DNA from 3 places in the Companilactobacillus ginsenosidimutans genome. Region 3 is predicted to be linked to each of the others. Evidence: predicted binding sites of a transcription regulator. Region 3 holds the regulator's gene; each other region holds the start of a gene.
The links. Region 3 encodes Rex, which represses fermentation and respiration genes when NADH is low (regulators of the CRP and FNR family bind a similar motif). Its sites were predicted from a motif close to TTGTGAANTANTTCACAA; they were not measured.
Positions count from the first base shown of each region.

Region 1 (7,683 bases), 280 kb from region 3:
CTTTTTCAGCATCTTGCGCAATTGTTGCACTTTCGTGATAACCAATGTGTGGTGATAGAGCTGTAACAGTCATCAATGATTGCTCAACGAGTTCTTCCATTCTATCTGAGTTAACTGATAGGCCGTGAATCATCTTGTCTGCGAATCCTGTCATTGTTCCGGCAAGCAGTTCAGCTGATTCAAGGAAGGCACTGATAAGAACTGGTTTATAGACGTTCATTTCGAAGTTACCTTGGCTAGATGCAATGTCAACAACGACATCATTACCCATGACACGAACGGCAGCCATCGTAATTGCTTCAGCTTGTGTAGGATTAACTTTACCAGGCATAATCGATGAGCCAGGTTCGTTTGCGGGGATGTTCAATTCGCCATAACCTGAACGTGGGCCAGAAGCGAGGAATCTAACATCGTTAGCAATCTTCATCAAATCGGCGGCCAAAGTCTTGATAGCACCGTGAACAACGTTTAATCCAGAGTGAGCAGCAAGTCCGTAGAACTTGTTAGTGTCAGCAGTAAATTCAATTCCGTACAATTTACTCATTTCTTTAGCAATGATGTCAGCAAAGTGTGGAGCAGCGTTCAATCCAGTACCAACAGCAGTTCCACCCATAGCAAGTTCGCCGAGTGTCTTGTTCAATGTTTTAATATATGAAAGATCGTGTTCAAGCATTGAAACCCAACCACTTACTTCTTGTCCAAAAGTTAATGGAGTAGCATCTTGCAAGTGAGTACGACCAATTTTAACTGTGCGCCAGTATTTTTCTTGTTTAACTTTCAATTCATCAATTAAGTGTTGCAATGAATCTTCAAGATTATCAACCGCAATAGCAGCAGTAATGTTCATAGCTGTTGGGAAAATATCATTTGAACTTTGACCTTTATTAACATCATCATTAGGCAAAATTTCAATGTCACTATTGATTGTGGCTGCCATGTGGGCAACTACTTCGTTAGTATTCATGTTAGTTTGTGTACCAGAACCTGTTTGGTAAACAACCAATGGAAAATCTTTTCTCAAATCTTCATCGCTTAAAGCAAGCAATTTGTCGATTGATTCAACAATCAAATCAGCCTTGTCAGCGTCAATTGATTTCAATTCTTTATTAGCAATCGCAGCAGCTTTCTTAATTTGTAGCAAAGCCTTAATAATTTCTAGTGGCATTTTTTCGCCAGTAGGGAAATTGTTACGTGATCTCTCAGTTTGTGCGCCCCATAAAGCTGTTTCTGGGATTTTCACTTCGCCTAAGGTGTCAGATTCGATTCTAAAGTTTGTCATGTTGATGTCCTCCAATTTTTTTTGATCGAATGATACTTTGTGATGTTTATATCATAAATTCACATCATCCTCATAGTCAAACACTGATTACGTCATTAATATTATTTATGAGGTTGATATATCAATGAACAACAAACGCTTTCATTTATTGAATATAAATAATTATATAAAAATAAATGTTTATTCGTTCACAATGGCAGTTATGAATGGCTTGTTTAACAGTATTTGTTTATCAATTTGAGAAAAATGATTAACAATTTCTTAAGTCTGATATATTTAAAGTAAGAACTAATTTGTTATTTAGGACGGATGAGAAATATGAACTCAACCAAACAAAAGAATAGTCGCAGATGGCTAGCTTTAACAGCATTATGTATTGCGGTATTCATGTCATTACTGGATTCAACAATTGTTAATGTCGCCTTGCCAACAATTCAACAAGAACTAAAAGTTTCTTATGCGGAACTTCAATGGGTTATGAACGCCTACACATTAGCATTTGCAATGTGCTTATTATTGGCGTCCAAATTCGGCGACTTGTTCGGAAGAAAACGAATATTCCTGATAACTCTATCCATATTCACATTAGGATCATTAGGGTCATCCATGTCTCAAACGGCATTATTTTTAAATGTCTTTAGAATGATACAAGGTATTGGTGGAGCAGGGATGATGAGTTTATCCATGACCATCGTTACTGAAACATTTGATGACAACGAGCGCGGCTTAGCCTTCGGAGTCTGGAGTTCAGTAGTTGGGGTGGCCACAGCGTTAGGACCAGTCATTGGCGGATATTTAATAAAGATATTCACTTGGCGTTCGATTTTCTACATCAATTTGCCCATCGGAATCATCGCCTTGTTAATGGCATATAAATTTGTTGATGAAAGTTATGGTAATAAGGAAGAAAAAATTGATTGGTGGGGGATGATAATTTCCACCGTCATGATTTTTTGCTTAGTGTTTGGCCTAGTTCAAAAGGAGACTCATATTAATTGGACGTGGATGAACTCGCAAGTAATAAGTTATTTCATAATCGGAATCGTATTAGTAATAGTATTTATAATCCTAGAAAAAAGAATTAAAGAACCAATGATCAACTTAGAAATCTTTAAATCATGGTCATTCAACGGCACAGCTATTGCCTCTTTCTGTTTAGGAGCGGGACTATATGCGTTCTTTACATACATGACAATTTGGATGCAAAGTTATTTACGCTATACCCCAGAACAAACAGGTATCAGACAATTAGCAATTGGTTTAATGAGTCTAATAATCGGACCAATAGCTGGAATACTTTCAAACCGACTAGCCAAAAGGTGGTTAATAGGCGGTGGATTAATAATTATCGCACTAGGGTTATTTGAAATTCAAAGAGTTGTTTCACTACAAGTCACTTACTTAGATTACGTTTCAGGATTCATCATAATAGGTATCGGGAACGCAATAGTAAATCCACCACTTTCTGCAGCAGCCATGGAGAGTGTCGATCCCAACTTAATAGGAATTGCCAGTGGAGTAGTCAATGTCTTTAGACAACTAGGAAGTACTTTTGGGATTGTTATATTGGGACTAGTTTTGTCGAATGGTTATCAAAATGGGCTTAACCGTTATGTTGGTGATTTGGCTTTAGCCAAGTCAACTAAGTCTGGAATTATTAATGAGCTTATTTCTGCTGGTCCGACTGGTAGTGAAGGTGTATTGAGAAGTGCCTGGTCTAATTTGCAGCAGTTGGATGGGGGAAGTGGTTTGTTTGCTTCGCTGAAGGCTGGTGTTTGGAGTGGGTTTGATGTTGGTTATGTTTTAGTTATTGGTGTTAGTATTTTTATTTGTTTATTTGGAGCTGTTGTTGCTTTGGTTAGTATTCGAGATCGTCGGTAGTTTTGATGGTTTGGTAGTTCTGGTGGAGGTATGTTGTTTTGTTGGTGGGTTCACTGCCGCACTTTCGTGCTAAGTGGGTTGGACGTGTATTGTTTGCCCTTTCCGTTCCTTGAGTGAAACCAAACGTAGATGATAATGTATTGTATTAATAATGATTTTTTATATTTTAATAAGCGTAAGTAATCACAAATGAAAATTAGGAAACACAAAAAAATGACCTTACTCCAATCGGAATAGGGTCATTTTTGAATTGATTTTGGTTTAATTTACCAGACCAAAGGTCAGGTGTTACATTTTAGATTTGTAGCAAATTTAGCCCGCAGGTCAGGATTTTGGGGGCCAAAGCCGTGAGATTTTCCTTTGCCTGCCAAAGGGCAGGCTTAGGAAAAGGACGCATTTGGAGACCGCTCTTTGGCTCCAAATCGTCCCACAGCGTCCACGGCCCCCAAAATCCTGACCGGAGGGCGGCTATTCACCACCACTCCCCCGAACTAAACAAATCTAAAATAAACGCCACTAACCTTCAGCTTTATGAATTGAACCTAAAATATCATCAGATGAAAAATCATGATGCTTGTATGCAGGATTATCAATTGGTAAATGCTGCAACAAACTGTCAAAACACTGGAACACAACATTACCCGAGACCGACTCGAAATCAAGAATGTGTCCACCGAAGTCATGTGCATCTGACATGAAATGACTGTGGAAACCGGCAACTGCTGCTCCGTCAAATACTTGTGGAGAGTAGTAGCTTAGTAATGTTCCTTCAACAGTATCACGTTCAAAAATACTTTGAGCTTCGGCTGTTTTTGCTAATGTGTCGTATGGTTTAGAAGATTTCTTAACTGCACGGGTCTTAATGTTTTTGAAAGTTCCTTTGATTACTACTGAATAAAATGTGTTGGCACTGGCTGCCTTTTTGTCGATTAATTCTTGTAGCTCGTCACGTTTGATGTCTTCGACGTCCATCATTTCGTTGTAGGCTGCAAAGTGTGAGTTGGCAAAGGGTAGTGTGAATGAATCATCGACTATGTTTACATTTCCTGCACTGTCAACTTGATATGGAACGCCATCTAAGATGATTAATTCTCCGTCAAGTCCTTCTCCAGTACCGATTCCGGTGTCGCCATGTTCTAGCAACTCCTTCATCGTCAATGTTCCGTCCAATAATCCTGGAACTAATAATGCTAAGGTTCCGTGCTGATACAATACATTTGAATTCTTCATATGAACTTCCTTCCGATTAGCTTAAGTAGTCTGGTAATAATGTTGATAATAATTTGATGTTGTCGCTGTAATCGACAGGGATGTCAATAACTGTAGGGCCTTCTGTGGCAAAAGCTTTTTCGAGGGCACTTGTTAATTCGCCAGCATTATCGACGTGAATTCCTTGTGCTCCAAAACTTTCTGCATATTTGGCAAAGTCAACTGTACCGATTGCTACACCTGAGTTTCTACCGTATTTAGCTTCTTCTTGGAACTTAACCATATCGTAGTAACCGTCATTCCAAACTAGTTGAACAATGTTTAAGTTCAAGCGGACAGCTGTTTCTAGTTCTTGTCCTGAGAATAAGAACCCACCATCACCAGCAACTGATACAACTGGTTGGTTAGGACGTTCTAGTGCGGCTGCGATTGCCCAAGGTAGTGCTACACCAAGAGTTTGCATACCATTACTGAATAAAAGATGTCTTGGCTTGTAACTTCTGAAATGGCGAGCCATCCAGATGTAATGTGAACCAACATCAACGGTAACAGTAGTGTCATCGTTAACTTGGTTTTGAAGAGCGTGAATAATTTCTAGTGGGTGCACACCCTTTGGATCTTCACGTTCAGGAATGATATCTTTTGATAAAAAGTTTTTTTGGATTTGGTGCAAGTGATTTTTTAGTTCGTCACTTAAAGTAATTCCGTCAGGTAAGTTATTAGCAATATCGTCAAGTGTTTTCGCAATATCAGCGTGAACAATTAATTCTGGTTGATATTCATTTGAAATTTCTGGAGCGATACTATCAAGGTTGATGATTTCACCTGTACGGTCAACATTCCAAAGACGGGCTTCGTATTCAACTGGATCATAACCAATTGCAATAACTAAGTCGCTGTCTTTAAGAATTGCGTCTCCGATTTGGTTTCTGAATAAACCAACACGGCCGAAATAGTTCTTTTCTAGATCACGGTTAATAACACCGGCACCTTGGAAAGTTTCGACAACAGGAATTGAAAATTTCTTAAGTAAGTTTTGGATGGAGTTTGTAACTTCAGAACTAGATGAACGCATACCCGCAAGAATAACAGGTAACTTGGCATTCTTAATTTTTTCAACAATAGTCTTGATGGTAGCTTGGTCGGCACCACCTTGTGCGATTGGTGAAAGTGTATTGATTTCTTTAGTTGTTACTTCATCTTCGAGAACGTCCTTTGGTAGTGAGATGAAAGTTGCTCCAGATTTTGGTGCCATGGCAGTTTGGTAGGCATTCGCAAATGTCTCAGAAATATTGTTGGCGTCTTGAACTTCAACGCTGTCTTTAGTGGCTGTACTCATAAGTTCCTTACTAGGAATACTTTGGTGAGTTAATCTTGCAACGTCGTTACGGGGAACTTGCCCACCAAGCGCAACGACAGGGTCACCTTCAGAAGTTGCTGTGATTAGACCGGTTGCGAGGTTCGATACACCAGGTCCAGAAGTAGTAGCGACTACACCAGGTTTACCAGTTAGTCGACCAATACCAGAAGCCATGAAGGCTGCGTTTTGTTCATGTCTTGTAATAATTAATTTAGGTGCATTTGGGTTGTCGCTGTATTCCATTAAGTCGAAAAGCTTATCGACCTTTGCGCCAGGAAGACCAAATACATATTTGATCCCTTGGTTCATCATTGATTGAAATAAAGCGTCTGCACCGTTTCTTTTATCTGCCATAAAAGTCTCCTTGTGAATATGATGTTAAAATGCTATTGTTTAAAGATAAATCGTTGGTGTTGATTTGTCAACACGTAAAACTTGGAGCTCATATGAAAAATATTGGATATTTGGCACAAGATATTTCCATCTTACATAGACAGTATTATAAAGATACACGGGAGCAGTTCAATCAACTAGAGCTCAATCCAACAGCCGCCTGCATTTTGCTGACAATTGGAGATTATCCCAACATAACTCAAAATCACGTAGCACGACAATTAGTCGTCGATAAAGGCTTAGCCACGCGAGAAATTAATAAAATGGAAAAACTGGATTATTTGACGAAACAAAATGGAGTCGGAAAAACTAAAGTTTTACAACTAACCCAATTGGGCAGCCAAGTAGTAGAAAAAATTCAAAAGATTCGAACTGACTGGTGGGAGAATAAATTTTCCGAGACGGGATTGAACTCAGATAGTCCACTGGTCTCGGCTATTGAGACTGTTGTTGAAAGCTTTACCGCCGAAGAAGAAATTGATTAGAGTAGTAAGATCCGATTGAAATTAAAAGATATTATGCGCGGAAACTCAAGCATAATGCCTTTTTTCTTGTGCTAAAAAAATGGGGGATAGAGGTGGAATGCCGTCTGGAGGTTCCGTACTGCGGGGGCGGAACACTATGGGCAACAAATGGGCCAAAGTGCGGTCCCATTGGCTTGCCTTGTTGTAAGGCCGGCTTATGGCCGACCAAACAACAGCAGGAACGTACGAGCTAAAGCTCGTGCGCAACAGTCTTGGTGTTGGCTCCGCCAACGAACAATCAAGGATGTCACGGCTGGCTCCCCGCAGTACTCCACCTCCAGACTTAATTTGCGGTTTATTTTTTTAGCACAAAAGGATTCTGTTAAGTCCGAGGTCACTTGCTGCTTTACATATGGTTCACTGTATAAATGTTTAAGTTCACTGCAAAAAAACGTTATAACATGTGATATTTGCATACTTTTTCTTACAACTCATGTATGCTTTAGCTATTAAGATTGTGAGGACTTTTTATATGCGTAAATTTGATGTTGATCAATTGGATGGTCATTTTTATTTTGTTATTAAGTCGCCTTTGGAGGAATTGAGTTCTTCTGAGTTATTGAAGCTTGTTCAGGGCTTTTATTCTGGTGAGTCGACTGATTATATTTTGAAGAGTCATCATATTGATTTGGATTCCAAAAGGATGCGGTCGGTTTTTCCTTATGTTGAAATTGATGAGGTGTGTCCGTATGATGGGACTCCTTTGGTTATGAAACTTCCTTCTGTTAATGCGGTTGATTCATGGGCTGGGGATGAGGTTTGTCGTACTTGTGGTCACCGTAATGTTGATCCAACTTCTGGACGTATTTGTGAGTGTGATGGTTGTGTTAGCAAGCGAAAAGTATTTAATTCTGAATTGAGGGAAGAATATTCTTCTGAAAATCATTTTGTTCCTGAATATTCGGATTTACCATTATATGCAAAACTTGAACTTGCCACTTTCGTTCGTGAGATGAATGTCACTGATGTTGAGAATATTTTGTCATATGATTACGTTGAACCGCTGTTCTTTTATGATTATCTATTTCAGCTTACAT
Region 1 is NZ_CP012034.1:1,210,862-1,218,544, reverse strand. Features, by position in the region: gene ABM34_RS06370 (class II fumarate hydratase) at 1-1,279, opposite strand, end outside; gene ABM34_RS06365 (MFS transporter) at 1,598-3,160, shown strand; gene budA (acetolactate decarboxylase) at 3,677-4,390, opposite strand; gene alsS (acetolactate synthase AlsS) at 4,407-6,083, opposite strand; gene ABM34_RS06350 (MarR family winged helix-turn-helix transcriptional regulator) at 6,176-6,607, shown strand; gene ABM34_RS06345 (hypothetical protein) at 7,119-7,683, shown strand, end outside.
Region 1: a site for Rex is predicted at 1,456-1,473, ahead of ABM34_RS06370 (class II fumarate hydratase). Genes of this name have one in related genera too.

Region 2 (7,683 bases), 470 kb from region 3:
AAACTTTGACGTGGTTGTTACGATGAATTTGAATGGTGATTATATTTCTGATGCCTTGGCTGCACAAGTTGGCGGTATTGGAATTTCACCTGGTGGCAATATTAATTATCAGACTGGTCAGGCTATTTTTGAGGCCACTCACGGAACTGCCCCTCAATTTGCTGGTCAAAATAAATTGAACCCTACTTCTTTAATGTTGTCGGGCGCTATGATGTTTGATTATATTGGCTGGCATGAAGTTGCTACATTGATTGAGCAGGGCATCGGGGATGCTATTGCTGAGAAGCATACTACGATGGATTTTGCCCGCAATGTCAGGGGTTCTGAAGAGTTAAGTACTAGTGGGTTTGGTGATTTTGTTGCTAAGAATATAGAGAAAACTCGAGTGTAGGGGGTTCACTGCCGCACTCCGGTAAGGTTCCGCGGGGGCCGTGGACGCTGTGGCTCGTTCGGAATCCATAGTGCGGTATCCCGAAGCGAGCTTATTGTAAACGAGCCTTTTGGCTCGTCAACAATAAATTCACGGCTTGGGCCCCCGCGAAACCTTACCTCCGTGCTGAATTGGTACTAAACTCTTTAGTTGGTGGGGTTATTAGTTGACTGCTGCCATTTGCTTACTTATTTTTAGTTGGTGGGTTTGGGGTTCACTTTATAGTGTTCTTAGTAAAAATTTGGAAAATTGAGAAATGATGGTTTCAAAAAGAAGCTTACTCCGTCTGGAATAAGCTTCTTTTTTGGTATTGAGGTTATTTTGCAAAGTGTACGTTTAAATCTTTGAGTGTTGCCATATTTTTTATTAGTTGATCTATTGCGTCTAACCAGGGTAGTAATAGTGCTGCGCCTGATCCTTCTCCTACAGCTAAATCTAGGTTGTAATTTGCTTCTAGATTGAGTGCTTCTAATGCTAATTTTGTTCCTAATTCGTGTGATGCGTGTGAGGCTATTACGTGTTTTCCGATCCCGGGGATGAACTTCTGGGCTAGGATGCATGATGAGTAGGTTAGGAATCCGTCTAGTACTATTGGTACTCCTGAGTTTGCTGCTTCAATTATTGCTCCGGCCATGGCTCCAATTTCGAATCCGCCTACTTTGCTTAGGATATCAATGGCATCATCTGAGTCGCAATTTCTGTTTTTCAATGCAGTTTTTACAACTTCGATTTTGTGTACCAATCGTTCGTCAGAAATGTTTGATCCACGACCGACTACTTTTTCGGCTGGTAGATTTAAGGCTGCGGCAATGATGGCACTGGCTGAGCTTGTGTTGGCGATGCCTAACTCGCCTATTAGTAAAATATCGTTACCTTCGTCGATTGCTTGTTTAGCGCAAGCCATGCCAATTTTGATTGATGTTTCGGCTTGGTCACGCGTCATGGCGTCCTCGTGAACCATATTTTTAGTTCCATTTGAGATTTTACAGTCAATGATTCTGGAGTCGTGAAAGGTGTAATCAACTCCAACATCGGTAACTTTCAAGTCGCAATGATTTAACTTGGTCAAAACTCCGATTGTTGTGGTTCTTTTGACTGAGTTAATGGATTGAAGAGCAGTGACTTCTTTAGGTGTAGCGGAAACGCCTTCTTCAACAACTCCGTGATCTGCAGCAAAAAGTAGACAGCATCGCTTGCTGACATTGATGTGAGTTGTTCGTTCGATACCGGCTATTTTTACGGCTAAGTCCTCTAAATTACCCAGTCCAGCAATGGGTTTGGCAAGTCCATCTAACAGTTTTTGCATATTGATTTCCGTATTGTGATCAATGTTTACAGGTGATATTTGTATCATGTTCGACCTTTCGAAAGCGCTTTTATAAAATAATTATAGGTTAAAACGATTTCAGAATGGTTTGAGAACACAAATCCACCAAAATATTGTTAAACACCACATATTTCTAAAATGTGGTTATTTGTTAGATTTGATAATCAATCAAATTGAATAAAATGATCGAATTTCCTGAGTAATAAGATAATAAAATTATATTTTTACCAAAAATTATTTCTGAATATGACTGCTAATTAGTTGTATACACCCCGTGGTTGAGCTGTTATTCTGATGCTAGAAAAAGGTTCAGGGGAGATTATTATGAAAAGTGTCGGCAATGTTTTGACGATATTGAGTACAATTTTTGTACCAGCATTTGTGGTGATATTTATACTTGGGGTTCCACCAATCGTACAAATTTTAATAGGAGCAGCATATGTATATTGTTTGTATAAAATCATTAAACAATATATGTTTTCAAAAATATTAATTTGGAATGGATATTGTTATTGGTATTTGAAAAGCCTGTTAAATACCATAGATTTTAAAGCGGTTGTTTATAGTTTGAGCATTCAAGATCATGTCAAATTACACGAAAGAATCTCCTCCGGAGAATATGAAAAAGTGTTGGATTTGATTCCGGAAGAACAACGTTTGATGATTGAACAAGTTCAGAAAGATCATTTCAATCAGCGTATTGTTAAAACATGTCAAGGCATGGGAAATTTCACACACAAAAGAGCATAGGAAATTAATCCTATGCTCTATTTTTACGGCATCGTTTGTTTGCGACGCCAGATGATGAAAAAGCAGTAAAGTGTTGAAATGAGTGAAACAGTCAAACTCAATTTTTGAACTGTTGTGTAATGATATTGAACTGAAACTGTTCCGGAACCGTTAAGGTAAATTTTGGTTTGCCCGTTGTCGTTGTTTAAGACTGGAGTAGTTGAACTACCGGTGCCAGTGACCTTTGCTTGATATCCCTTGTAGAAAAATAGGGGTAAAACGACTTTTGCATCTTTATTTTTAGTATTGAAAGAGAATTTAACGTTATTATTCGTAATTTCTTTATGTGAGACTGAAACATCAGTTGAATCATAGCCGAGCAACCTGGGTTCGTCAGTCTTGATTTCATTGTAGTTGATCTCGCAAGGTAAATATTCGTGGCCAGCGCCAATCAAATAAGTGCTGATATTGTTGTAAGTCGAGTATTGATTCATGCGCCATGGTGAAGCTTGGGTCGTGAATTGTGCAAACGCAACAGTAAGACCCATCAATCCAACCATTAAAGCAGTCGTCGCATATTTAATTTTGAATAAATTGAGGTCGTCGTTAGCAATAAAGTAGGCGACAATCAATGAAATCAGTGAGAAAAATCTCCATGGAAATTGGAATGATGCAAAGATTGAATTTCGAATGGAATACCATGGGAAAAATTGTGTGCAGGATATGAAAAGAAAGAGCGCAATTAGTGTCAAACTAATATTCTTACATTTGATGAAGTTGTAGATGGTGTAAACCACGAGCCCGATGAATATTACGAATCCAATGTTTACAGTGCCCGCGTGAAATACTTGGTTTGAGAACGAATGTGCCACTAGTTCTGTAAGCGGCTGTGTTTCTTCATAAATTCGAATTAAAGGGTCAGTTGAGACGGTGAAATCTTGACTGATCATTTGTTCTAGGATCGGTGCGTAAATTCCAAATACAATTCCGATTGTCAGCCCGGCGGCTTTGAGAATATTTCGAATTGCATTTTTGTTCCAGAAATATTTAATGTTCAATAAAACGAATAGAACACAGAAACAAAGAATCATGAACAGTGAAATTAGGTGAGACAATCCAATCCCAATCATCGCGAACGAGAAAATATACCACTCATTTGTGTCACCTTTTTTGAATTTTAATAGTTCGGACAGTACGAGTGGGAAGAAAATCATTCCCATTAACTCTCCTAGATCTTGACGACTATAAAGTACTTGAAGGCGATATGTACTAAGGAAGTATATGAAGGTGAAAATCAAGTTATTCTTGGTTGAAAAATTCAACCTTTTTCCAGCAATGTAAGTAATAAACAGTGTGAAGAAATTTATTCCCACTTGGGTTAATAAGTAGGTCACAAGGACTGGAACCCCGAGCAGTCTAAGAATGGCAGCTGGGTATAAAAATATATCAGGATAAAATAAACTTGCAGCGTATCCATATCCACCTGCGAAATACTCGTCTACTTTGGGTAGGAAATTGAAATGTTGAATCGAAGTTGTCAGTGCTCCTATTCGATTAATGTGGAAACGATAGTCTCCGGTCGAAAATGCATAGCCCGGATGCCAATTGACGAGGAGAACGACCAAAATACTTATTAATAAAAAAATCGAATATAGGTATCTTTTTTGATTTAATTTCTGCATTAAATTATTCATGGTTATATCCTAATAGTTTTAATATGATAAGTCGATAGTAATTTATTTGTTGATCAAGATACTATAAATATAGCACTATATATATCATGTATATAAATTATTTTGGAGAAAATAAAAAGCCCGGTAAGCTAGGCTTATCGAGCAATTTTACATCTTATGCAGGTTGATTTGCTTTTGATAGTGCATCTTTTACAGCGTCTTTAATAGCACGACTTGAGGCTGATGCTCCGGAAATTGAATCAACATCGTAAGTATTTTGATCAACGATTCTCTTTGGTAGTTCTGCAAGTGCGTCTGAGGCAACATCATCGCTTTCGCTTTGTTGAAGGATTTCAACATTTTGGATGTTGCTACCATCATCAACTGTGACTCTGACGACTACTTCGCCACCCATACCAGAATTACTTTTACCTAAGTATTGGTTGTCAGCAGTTGTGAATTCTTCGTTGTTAGGCTTGGCATCACTACCTAAGTTGACTGCTACAGCGACTGGTTCTGCAGGTTGATTATTTTCTGCAGGTGCAGTCGTTTGATAAGTTGCCTTTGGTACAGCAGCGTTTTCTCCAGCTATTTTACCGAAAATAAGGCATTCAGCAAGGTTTTGACCACCTTGATATTCGTTGGCGTTGATACCACCAAATTCACCGGCACTGTATAGATGTGGAATTAAGTTGCCACTTGGGTCGAGAACTTCGGCGTGTGTATTACGACGAGCTCCACCTTGTGTGTTCAAAACGTTGTGTGTCAATGGTGCGGCATAGAAAGGACCATCTGAGAAGGCAATCATTGATTCTGGATCACGTCCCCAAGCATAATCTGTGCCATTTTCGGCGAATTGATTGAAGTTTTTAACTGTCTTGTTCAATGTCTTAGGGTTAACATCAATTAGTTTTGCTAAATCTTTGATGCTATCGGCTTTTGTCAGTACGTTAAAGAAGTCCTTGTATGGTAAATCTTTAGCAGCTTTAATTCTATCGTATTGTGCTTGATCGAAAATTAAGTAGGGATGTACATTTGTTGCAGGAACACGCCAGTGACCATTTTGGAAAATGTGACCGTGACGATTTGATGTACTTTCGTCGAAGTAACGGCTACCATCATCACCAACAGTAATTACACTACCATTAACAATTTCTGGGAAGCTGAGGATTAACTGTGCGCGAGTTCCTTCAGGAACATCAAATGCTAGTCCGTGAAGCAATCCTAGTGATTCATAGTTGTGCATGTGCCACATGTCTGCACCGATTTCCTCAGCCATTTTGACACCGTCACCCTTATTGTAAATTGAGCCAAGTGGTGCGGCCTTAAATGCGCCAGTATAATCTTGCATCATTTGCTTGTTGTTTTCGAAACCACCCATGGTCATAATGACACCATTCTTAGCACGGATATTACGGACAACATGCTCACGCTCAATTTGAACACCAATAACTTCTTTTGTGATAGGATCTTGAATCAAATGTTGAGCTGGAGACTTATACCAAACATCAATCATATCCGCACGGTCCAATACTTTTTGACGCAAAATTTTCCATAGGGCAGCATCGAAAATCCCGTCATGAACCATCAAGTAATTGTTGGCTTCACTGCCGCCATATTCGGGGTATTCAGCAATCATTGAAGCAAAGATTGAGTCGGCTGAAAATTTGTCTTTGGCGTTGATTGGGGATTCGACACCGAGATATTTTGTTAAATAATTTGGCATATCGACCATACCCTCAACGTATGTGTCGATCATGTCTTCATCTAAGTCCATTGGCTTAGTTAAGTTCTTATAATATTCTTTTTCACCGTCAAAATTGTCACCGCAGTTAATTAGTTGTGCGGCGTAACGAGTGTTACCACCTTCGTGGCCTTCTGGGGCTGAATCGACTAATAGTGTCTTTGCTCCATCATCCGCTGCAAAACGGGCAGCAGTGGCACCTGCTCCACCAAATCCTAAAACTACAACGTCGTAGGAAGCGTCCCAACGACCTATATCATGTTGACTAACCATTATAATTCCTCCAAAAAATATTCTTGAATTCACAGTTTGTGAAAACCTTTACAACATCAATTTTACGCTAAATTTTATAAAAATAAAGGATTCGATAAATGAGAAAAAATATATTTTTGAAATAAATGTTGCGTTCGAGTATGGTCGAAGGTATACGATTGATATTGAAATTGATCGAAAGAGGGTTAATAAATGACAAAATTAGATGAAACATACACATTAAACAATGGTTTAGAAATTCCTAAAGTAGCTTTTGGTACATGGCAAATGCCTGCTGAAAAGACTCGCCAATCAGTTCTTGACGCCTTGGAAGCCGGATATCGTCATATCGATACTGCTTTAGCATATGGAAATGAAAAAGAAGTGGGACAAGCTGTCCGTGACTCAGGAATTCCCCGTGACCAAATTTACGTCACATCAAAATTGCCTGGTGAAACAAAGACATATGAAGGTGCCAAGAAGGATTTTGAAACAACTTTCAACAATCTAGATATCGACTACCTTGACTTGTACTTAATTCACGCACCATTCCCATGGCAAGAAATGGGTAACGTACCAGCTGATCCTGCAAAATATGACAAAGCCAACCAAGAAATTTGGAAAGCAATGGAAGAAATCCTAGCAACAGGAAAAGTTAAGTCAATCGGCGTGTCAAACTTTAATGTCAGAGACATGAAAGCATTGATCGACAACTCAAACGTAAAACCAGCAGTTGACCAAATCCAATATTACGTAGGATACACAGAACCAAAGATTTCTGCATATGCTAAAGAAAACGACATTCTAGTAGAAGCATATTCACCACTAGCAACAGGTAGAATGCTAAGCAACCCAACAGTAGAACGCATCGCAGAAAAATATAAAGCCAGTGTAGCTCAACTAGCAATCCAATTTGTAATTCAAAACGGAGCTCTACCACTGCCAAAGGCAACCCACAAAGAACACATCCTCGACAACGCAAAACTCGACTTCAAGATTTCTGAGGAAGATATGGAAAAACTAAATAGCTTATCAGATACCGCCGTTGACATGTGGCATAATGGACACCAAGAATAAAAAGAGCCAAAAATCACACGCCCTTCAACACGGAGCACAAGACGACCATAGCGGAGAGGGGTGCGTAACACCCCCGCAGCTCTGGGCGCCTTGTGTGCAGTGTTGAGTGTGATTTTTAGCGTTTCCGCTACATAAAAGTGAACAAAGTAAAACCAATCATACTCAAAAAATCATTCAAAACCAATCCCACAAATAATAAGTTCACCTCAATTTCCAATCATAGGAGTACGTAACACCCCCGAAGCTCTGGACGACTTATATGTGTGCCCCAGTTTTGTTTTTAGCGTTTCCACAGTAATCAAGGGGAGCGAATCACTAAACTAAAATTAACAATCATTAAAACAGTCACAACTAACACCTACAAACTCAAGTGACCGATAAATACGAATTTAATCACGAAAAAAAGACATTCGAACTTTGAATGTCTTTTTGACTATCACAACAAAAACTC
Region 2 is NZ_CP012034.1:1,404,660-1,412,342, reverse strand. Features, by position in the region: gene icd (NADP-dependent isocitrate dehydrogenase) at 1-391, shown strand, start outside; gene cobT (nicotinate-nucleotide--dimethylbenzimidazole phosphoribosyltransferase) at 747-1,784, opposite strand; gene ABM34_RS07275 (hypothetical protein) at 2,082-2,507, shown strand; gene ABM34_RS07270 (hypothetical protein) at 2,531-4,180, opposite strand; gene ABM34_RS07265 (FAD-binding protein) at 4,335-6,176, opposite strand; gene ABM34_RS07260 (aldo/keto reductase) at 6,369-7,232, shown strand.
Region 2: a site for Rex is predicted at 6,213-6,230, ahead of ABM34_RS07265 (FAD-binding protein). Genes of this name have one in related genera too.

Region 3 (7,683 bases):
GTATAGATAGATTTTGAGCATATAAAAAGGCCCAATTTTCCCGATATAGGAAATTGTGCCAAAATATAAATTAATTATCTTATTCTTCACCAGACTCTGAGGCAATTATATCCAGATCGCCATCAATTGTCCATTGATCGACTGTAGCAGGTATAATTAAATGATAGCCCTTCTCCAGTTTGTAGTCATTTCCATCAATTGTAAGAAGTCCACTTCCGTCAATAACTGAAACTAAAGTATACTTACCTATTTCATGATTAAAGACTGCTGGTTCAGCAATTTGCCAGCGATATACTGCAAAATATGGTGAGATAGGTGGTTGAACATAAGTTGTAAACTTATTTTTACCCTCTTCACGCTTTACAATATTCAATTCTGGATCCTTATGTGGAACAGTGATTGTATCCTCAGACTGCTTTATATGAAGTTCACGAGTCTTACCCGTGCTCTTTTGGACACGATCATAATCATACAAACGATAGGTTGTATCACTGCTTTGTTGCGTTTCAAGCGCCATAATGCCAGTATTCAACGCATGCACAGTGCCACTTGGTACATAGAAGAAATCCCCAGTCTTAACTGGAACCTTGCGTAACAAGTCATCCCAGTCGCCTGATTCAATCATCTTATCCAATTCAGCTTTATTTTTAGCGTTGTGACCATAAATTAAATATGATCCTGGTTCGGCATCAATAATATACCAGCATTCGGTTTTTCCTAATTCATGTTCATGCTTTTCAGCATATTCATTGTCAGGATGAACCTGAACGGATAAGTTATCTTCCGCATCCAAAATTTTTGTGAGAAGTGGAAATACTTCACCCTTTGGATTGCCAAACAATTCTTTATTGTTCTTCCAGAGATCATCTACGTATTGACCAGCGAATTGACCATTCTCAACTTGAGAACGACCATGTGGATGACCAGAAATTGCCCAGCATTCACCAATTTTACCTTCAGGTAGGTCATAACCAAATGATTCTAGTTTTCGACCTCCCCAAATTTTTTCATGGAATACAGGTTTTAAAAATAATGGTTCACTCATATACAATATCCCCCAAAAAAATAAATTGAATTATTCGGCGTCTTTTGCGTCACGATCACGATCTAAGAAGAAGATCAATGTTTGTAACTCATTGGCCAAATCAACGTAATGTACACGAATTGAGCTAGGCACATTAATAATAACCGGTGTAAAGTTCAAGATTCCTCGAACACCTGCTTTAGCAAGTTCATCTGCGGTAGTTTGTGCTGCATTAGAAGAAACTGTTAAAATAACTACATCGATTTGTTGTAGACTCAATTGTTCTTTGATTTCACTAATGTCATAAACGGGAACACCGCTCTTAACTGTACCGACGATTGACTTGTCGATATCAAAAGCTGCGGCGATACGAACGTTATTAGTTCTTGAGAAGTTATAATTCAAGAGTGCATTACCCAAGTTACCTACACCAACTAGCGCTACGTTAGTACGCTTGTCTTGGTTAAGTAATTTCTTGAAGAATGCGACTAACTCATTAACGTCATAACCATATCCACGTTTACCGAGTGCACCCAAGTATGAAAAGTCACGACGAATTGTAGCGCTATCGATTTTGATACCGTCAGACAATTCACCAGATGAAATCTTTTGAGTACCTTCATCTTTTAGAAATTGGAAATACCTATAATATATAGGTAATCTTTTAATAGTTGCGTTTGGAACTGTTGTTTTTGTCATAATCCACCACCATGTGCGTGTTTTCACTATTTACTATAATAGATAACCATTGTGAAAAAAGCAATAATTTACTTCAAAAAGCCATGAAAACGACAAAATTCATAGTATAATTTGTGAATACGTAAAGGAGTTATAAATTGATATTATTACAAGCCCAAAATATTACAAAAAATTTTGGAACAAAGAAACTTTTTAGCAATGTAAGTTTTGAAGTTCAAGATAACAGCAGAATTGGTCTAGTCGGAAGAAACGGTGTCGGCAAGTCAACTTTGCTCAAAATTTTGTCAGATCAAGAAAGTTACAACTCGGGAAATATTTCTCTTAAAAAAGATACAAACATCGGATATTTAGCTCAGGATTCTGGATTGAATTCTGATAATCAGATTTTTGATGAGTTAGAAGGTGTCTTTGATTACCTTAAAAAACAAGAAAAACAAATGCACGCTCTTGAATTGAAATTAGCTGATAACACAGTCAGTGACTACGATCAGCTATTGAAACAATACGATCAATTGCAAAATACTTTCCGTCAAGAAAATGGTTACGGCTATCAATCAGAAATCCGCAGTGTACTGAAAGGATTCGGATTTGAAGAGGATGTCTGGGATGCTAAAGTATCCACCCTATCTGGTGGTGAACGTTCTAGATTGGCAATGGCGAAGATGCTTTTGGAACATCACGACATACTTTTGCTTGATGAGCCAACTAACCATTTGGATATTGATACAGTTGAATGGCTCGAAGGATATTTAAAAAATTATCGTGGAGCATTAGTAATTGTATCCCATGATCAATATTTTCTTGATAAGGTTGCTACAGAAATTGAAGAAATTAATCAACATTCTGCGACCCACTACTCAGGAAATTACACATTCTATCTTCAAGAAAAGAAAAAGAATCAAAGTGTTGCCTGGAAACACTATGAAGAACAACAAGCTGAAATCAAGAAAACTGAGGAATACATTCAAAAGAACATCGTCCGTGCTTCAACGACTAAGATGGCTCAGAGTCGTCGTAAGAAGTTAGAGAAAATGGATGTGCTCGAAAAGCCAGGTAGTGACCAAGGTTCAGCCCACTTCTCCTTCCAAATTGACAAGGAAAGTGGAAACGACGTTCTATTGATTTCAGATGCTGCTATTGGATATTCGAAGGATGAAGTCATGTCCTCACCAATCAATCTTGACGTTAAAAAAGGAGAACGTGTTGGTATTATCGGACCAAACGGTATCGGTAAATCAACCTTGTTAAAAACTATTCTTAACAAGACACCGCTACTTGCCGGAACTTATCAGTTTGGTGCCAATGTCCAAACTGGTTACTATGATCAGGATTTGAAGGATTTGGATCCTAAAAAAGACGTTCTACATGAAATCTGGGACAGACATCCCCTGCTTGATGAACAAATTATTCGCAACATTCTAGGTTCATTCCTGTTCAGTGGTGATGATGTTCTAAAACCTGTTGCAGGCCTTTCCGGCGGTGAAAAAGCCAGACTGACACTAACCAAACTCTCGATGGAACATAACAACTTTTTAATCATGGATGAGCCAACTAACCATTTGGACATCGATAGTAAGGAAGTTCTGGAAGATGCCCTGAAGGAATTCGCCGGAACAGTGTTGTTTGTCTCTCATGATCGATATTTACTGAATACACTAGCTGATAGGATTGTTGAGATTAGTCCTTCTGGTAGCAAAGTTTATCTTGGTGACTACGATTATTATCTTGAGAAAACTACTGAATCTGAAGATAGTGATAGTTCTACTCAATCTGGCGAAAGCAATGTCAGTGAGAAGAAAGAACAATACCAACAGTCCAAGGAGCAGCAGAAAGCTCAACGTAAGCTACAACGTGAAGTTGATGATCTGGAAAAGCAAATTTCAGAATTGGATGAAAAGAATAAGGCTATTCAAGTTGAAATGACTAAAGATGAGAACCTTACTTCTTATACCAAACTTGGTGATTTGCAGAAAGAACTTGAAGAAAATAAAGCTAAACAAAGTGAATTAGAAGATGCCTGGACTGAGAAGTCTATGGAGCTAGAAGATATGCAATAAAGTAAAAGCAGACCAACAATATCGTTGATCTGCTTTTTAATTTGTTCTTAAATGATTTTCACGCTTTTACTGATTACTTACTGACTTTCTTCAAAATGGATCGAAGAAAGCTAGCAATGATTAATAAAGTCCAAATGATGATATTCAAAGTGCTAAAAGTAAAAGTCATACCGAAAAAGTCTGTATTAAGTAAATCGGTCAATAAAATCAATATTAGAAATAATGACAATATGAAATTACCGTCTTTGTAGAATTTATTATTAAATTTCATTGTTATCCTCCATCGCGCCCACTAAAATTATTATTTACAATCCTTACCAACGGTTCTTAGTTGATTCGCTAACGCTCCTCCAAGGGCAACGTATACATTTCCTGATAATCCGTATCCAGTAGCAGCACCTTCAGCTGCATGCCAGTATGAATTTACTATACATCTGCCTAAACTCTCTCGTCCACCGTTAATCATAGATAATTTTCCCTCAGATATTTCGCATTATACCAAATTCATGTAATTCTCCTCTTTTTCAATTTAATATTAGATTAACGTAAATATTCAAATAATATTACAACCTATCCTCAAATGATAATAACTTATCCTAACTTCCAACGTGAATGTCCGATTAACAATTAATCAAAAAAAGCTGATATAGAAACATTTCAAAAATGTCCTATATCAGCTTTTTTTTAGAAATCTAAACTTGGATCTGCATTGACTTTCAAGTCAGCAAAATCTTTTTTATCATATTGAATTTGGGCGATGGCACCAATCATAGCTGCATTATCACCACATAATCTTAGTGGTGGAAATACTAATTCGATGTTGTCATTTCTCTTAGCAATTTCGTCTGCCAATCGTTTGCGTAGTCCTTGATTAGCGGCAACCCCACCGGCAACGATTAATTGCTTAACTGGATGGGTTTTGATTGCTCTGAAAGTTTTATTAGCCAAAATATCTAGCACGGAGGCTTGGAAACTAGCTGCTAAATCTTCTTTATTCAAATCTTCGTGAACTTGGTCTGCGTGGTGAACTGTATTGATGAATGCACTCTTCAAGCCACTGAAACTGAAGTCCAGGTTATCTTCTTGAACCATGGCTCGTGGAAAATTGAACGTGTCTTTGCCAATTCCAGCTAGACGGTCAACTTCTTTTCCAGCAGGATAATTTATTCCTAAAACACGACCTATTTTGTCATAGGCTTCACCGACAGCGTCGTCTCTTGTGTCACCGAGAGTTTCAAACTCACCTGGCGCTTTGACATAGACGATTTCTGTATGTCCACCGGACACCAATAAAGCCATGAATGGGTATTGGAGATTTGTTACGAAATTAGCTGAATAAATATGTCCAGCCAAGTGATTGGACTTGATCAATGGCAAGTCATGAGCGAATGCAACTGTCTTTGCTGCCATAATACCGATTAGCAGTGACCCTACTAATCCTGGCCCATATGTTACTGCAACGGCATCTAAGTCATCATATGTGACTTCTGCTTCATCCATTGCCATTTGAATACATTGGGTCACTTCTTCAACGTGGTGTCTGCTGGCAACTTCTGGAACGACTCCACCAAAACGTTGATGACTCTTTATTTGTGTTGCAATGATGTTAGATAATATCTCTTTACCGTTTTTGATAACAGCGACACTAGTCTCATCACAGCTACTTTCAAAAGATAATATTAATGTATCTTTTTTCAAAATAATTCCCTCACAACTCAACCACCATTTCTAAAGCATCGTGGTGATTTCTATAATAGTATTTTTTATGCACGAGTCTAGTCTCAAACCCAAATGCTTCATACAAATCAATCGCAGCATCATTGGTAATATCTACTTCCAATGAAACTCGATTGTAATCGTATTTACGACTAAAATCGATTACCTGATTTAATAATAAATGTCCCAACCCGAATTTTTGGTGATCTGGTGAAATCGCAAAATTGGTAATATGCGATTCTTTGCCCATGTTCATAGCCAAACCGATGAAGGCTACGACTTTGTCGACGTCTGACAGCACCAAATAAAGCGCACTCCGATTCCTTATTTCTTGGAGAAAAATGTCTGATGTCCAAGGTGCTGGTGATCCGTATATTTGTTCTTGTATGTTCATGAGATCTTCTAGGTCATCGGGAATCGCTTTGCGTAGGAGCAATTCGTGATCGTTAATGGTGACATATTTATTTTCAAATGGGTACTTTTCGGTCTCATCTTTTGGCCATACGGCCTGTTTAAATTTCTTCCACATAAGAAATATTACCGTCTTCCTTGTGTCCCTTTTTAATCCAGTCATGTTCTGCTTGTGTCAATCTGAGGTAAGTTGGTACAAATGCGTTAACATCCTTGACTGGTGGTTCATTTACTGCCGAATCAGCTAATTTAACCGCATCTGGCAGGCTTTCTTTGGTCATCAAAATATTGGCTTTTGGAAAACGTTGCTTGATTAATTCTGCCAAATGGTCGCTGACATTAACAAATTGCATATTTTCTTGATCATAGTTTTTGACCAAGTCGAATAAATCATCCATTGCAATATGTTGATCAGGAATTACGTCGACAACCTCACCTGACTTTTTGATGTAAGCTCCGGCAAATGCGTTGTCATTTCTGGCATCCTCAACTGCAACGACTAAATCACCTTCCGCACCATTGGCAGCTAACAAACGTAAACTTGAAATTCCAACTAATGGCTTATCGAGTGTGAAAGCAAGCGTTTTTGCGACTGTGACTGCAATTCTAACTCCAGTATATGAACCAGGCCCGTCGGCGACGGCAATTTTGTCTATATCGTTGATATCCAAATTTGATTTTGCTAGTGATTCTTGAATGTCTGGCAATAACGATACACTGTGAGTTTTCATTTCAGTCGAATCCATTCGAGCTAAAACTTTACCATCCTCGACCACAGCAACTGTTAATGGCTTATTTGATGTATCAAAAGCTAATATTTTCATAATTTTATCATTCCTCAATAAAGGTATTCTACCACAAGTGTTTCACGCAAAAAAAATAGGCCCTAATGACCTATTTTGTTGAATCGCGATTTGCTTATCCATTTAAGGATAATGTATAGAAGTCCTGTTTGATAAACTAATTCGATTGCTTCTTTTGGCAACCTTGTCATCAGCATCACGTTGTATGGCGCACTGGCCAAAATGCTGACCCATAATGTGTTCATTAAAGTGTTAACAACCACAGTAACTAAAAATACTGCAAGAAATACATTTAGCACGGTCACCTTTCGATTATGTAGCAAATATCCATAAATCAAACCGGTGATGATTGCTGAAAGCGTGAATCCGTAGAAATAAGTTCCCCCAGTGGCAAATACTGTGTTACCAATTAAATCTGCGACTGCATTGGCAATTGCTGCCTTATACGGTCCGAAGTAATACCCCATCAATCCAATGGCGATAAATGTGAAACTTACCTTCAGAATGTTGGTACCAGGTGAAAACTTACTCAACACCATCTCAAACGCTATCAACAATGCCATCCACGTTAATTCGTGAACACCTATTGCTGTACTGCTTCCTTTACTTCTGTTCATTTTGACATCTCCCAACGGAGCTGCCACAAAATATAACTAGAATATGGCAATTAACTATATATGTGGCGAATGCGGAAACAAAACCGCGGGGACATCCCCTTTGTCCGGTGTTCACATTCCGTTCCACCAGCACTTAACGCTTTGAATCCTACCCCAAAAATTTTTAGTACATTTTTTATACTAGCACAAACTATCACACAGTCCCAAACGATAAGTTCATCGAATTACTTGTTTTCCCAAACAAACTTAGCAATAACATTTAATTCATCACCATTTTCGATCCAGTGAGTAGTAGTTAAGTCATCTTGTTTAACAAAAACCTCAGGCTCACTTTCAAGCTTCAATTCCTTTTCGTA
Region 3 is NZ_CP012034.1:934,285-941,967, forward strand. Features, by position in the region: gene manA (mannose-6-phosphate isomerase, class I) at 80-1,045, opposite strand; gene ABM34_RS04960 (redox-sensing transcriptional repressor Rex) at 1,076-1,723, opposite strand; gene ABM34_RS04965 (ABC-F family ATP-binding cassette domain-containing protein) at 1,861-3,780, shown strand; gene ABM34_RS04970 (hypothetical protein) at 3,854-4,051, opposite strand; gene ABM34_RS13170 (hypothetical protein) at 4,082-4,246, opposite strand; gene tsaD (tRNA (adenosine(37)-N6)-threonylcarbamoyltransferase complex transferase subunit TsaD) at 4,465-5,478, opposite strand; gene rimI (ribosomal protein S18-alanine N-acetyltransferase) at 5,489-6,025, opposite strand; gene tsaB (tRNA (adenosine(37)-N6)-threonylcarbamoyltransferase complex dimerization subunit type 1 TsaB) at 6,009-6,731, opposite strand; gene ABM34_RS04990 (folate family ECF transporter S component) at 6,794-7,327, opposite strand; THF riboswitch at 7,389-7,485, opposite strand; gene ABM34_RS04995 (acyl-[acyl-carrier-protein] thioesterase) at 7,552-7,683, opposite strand, start outside.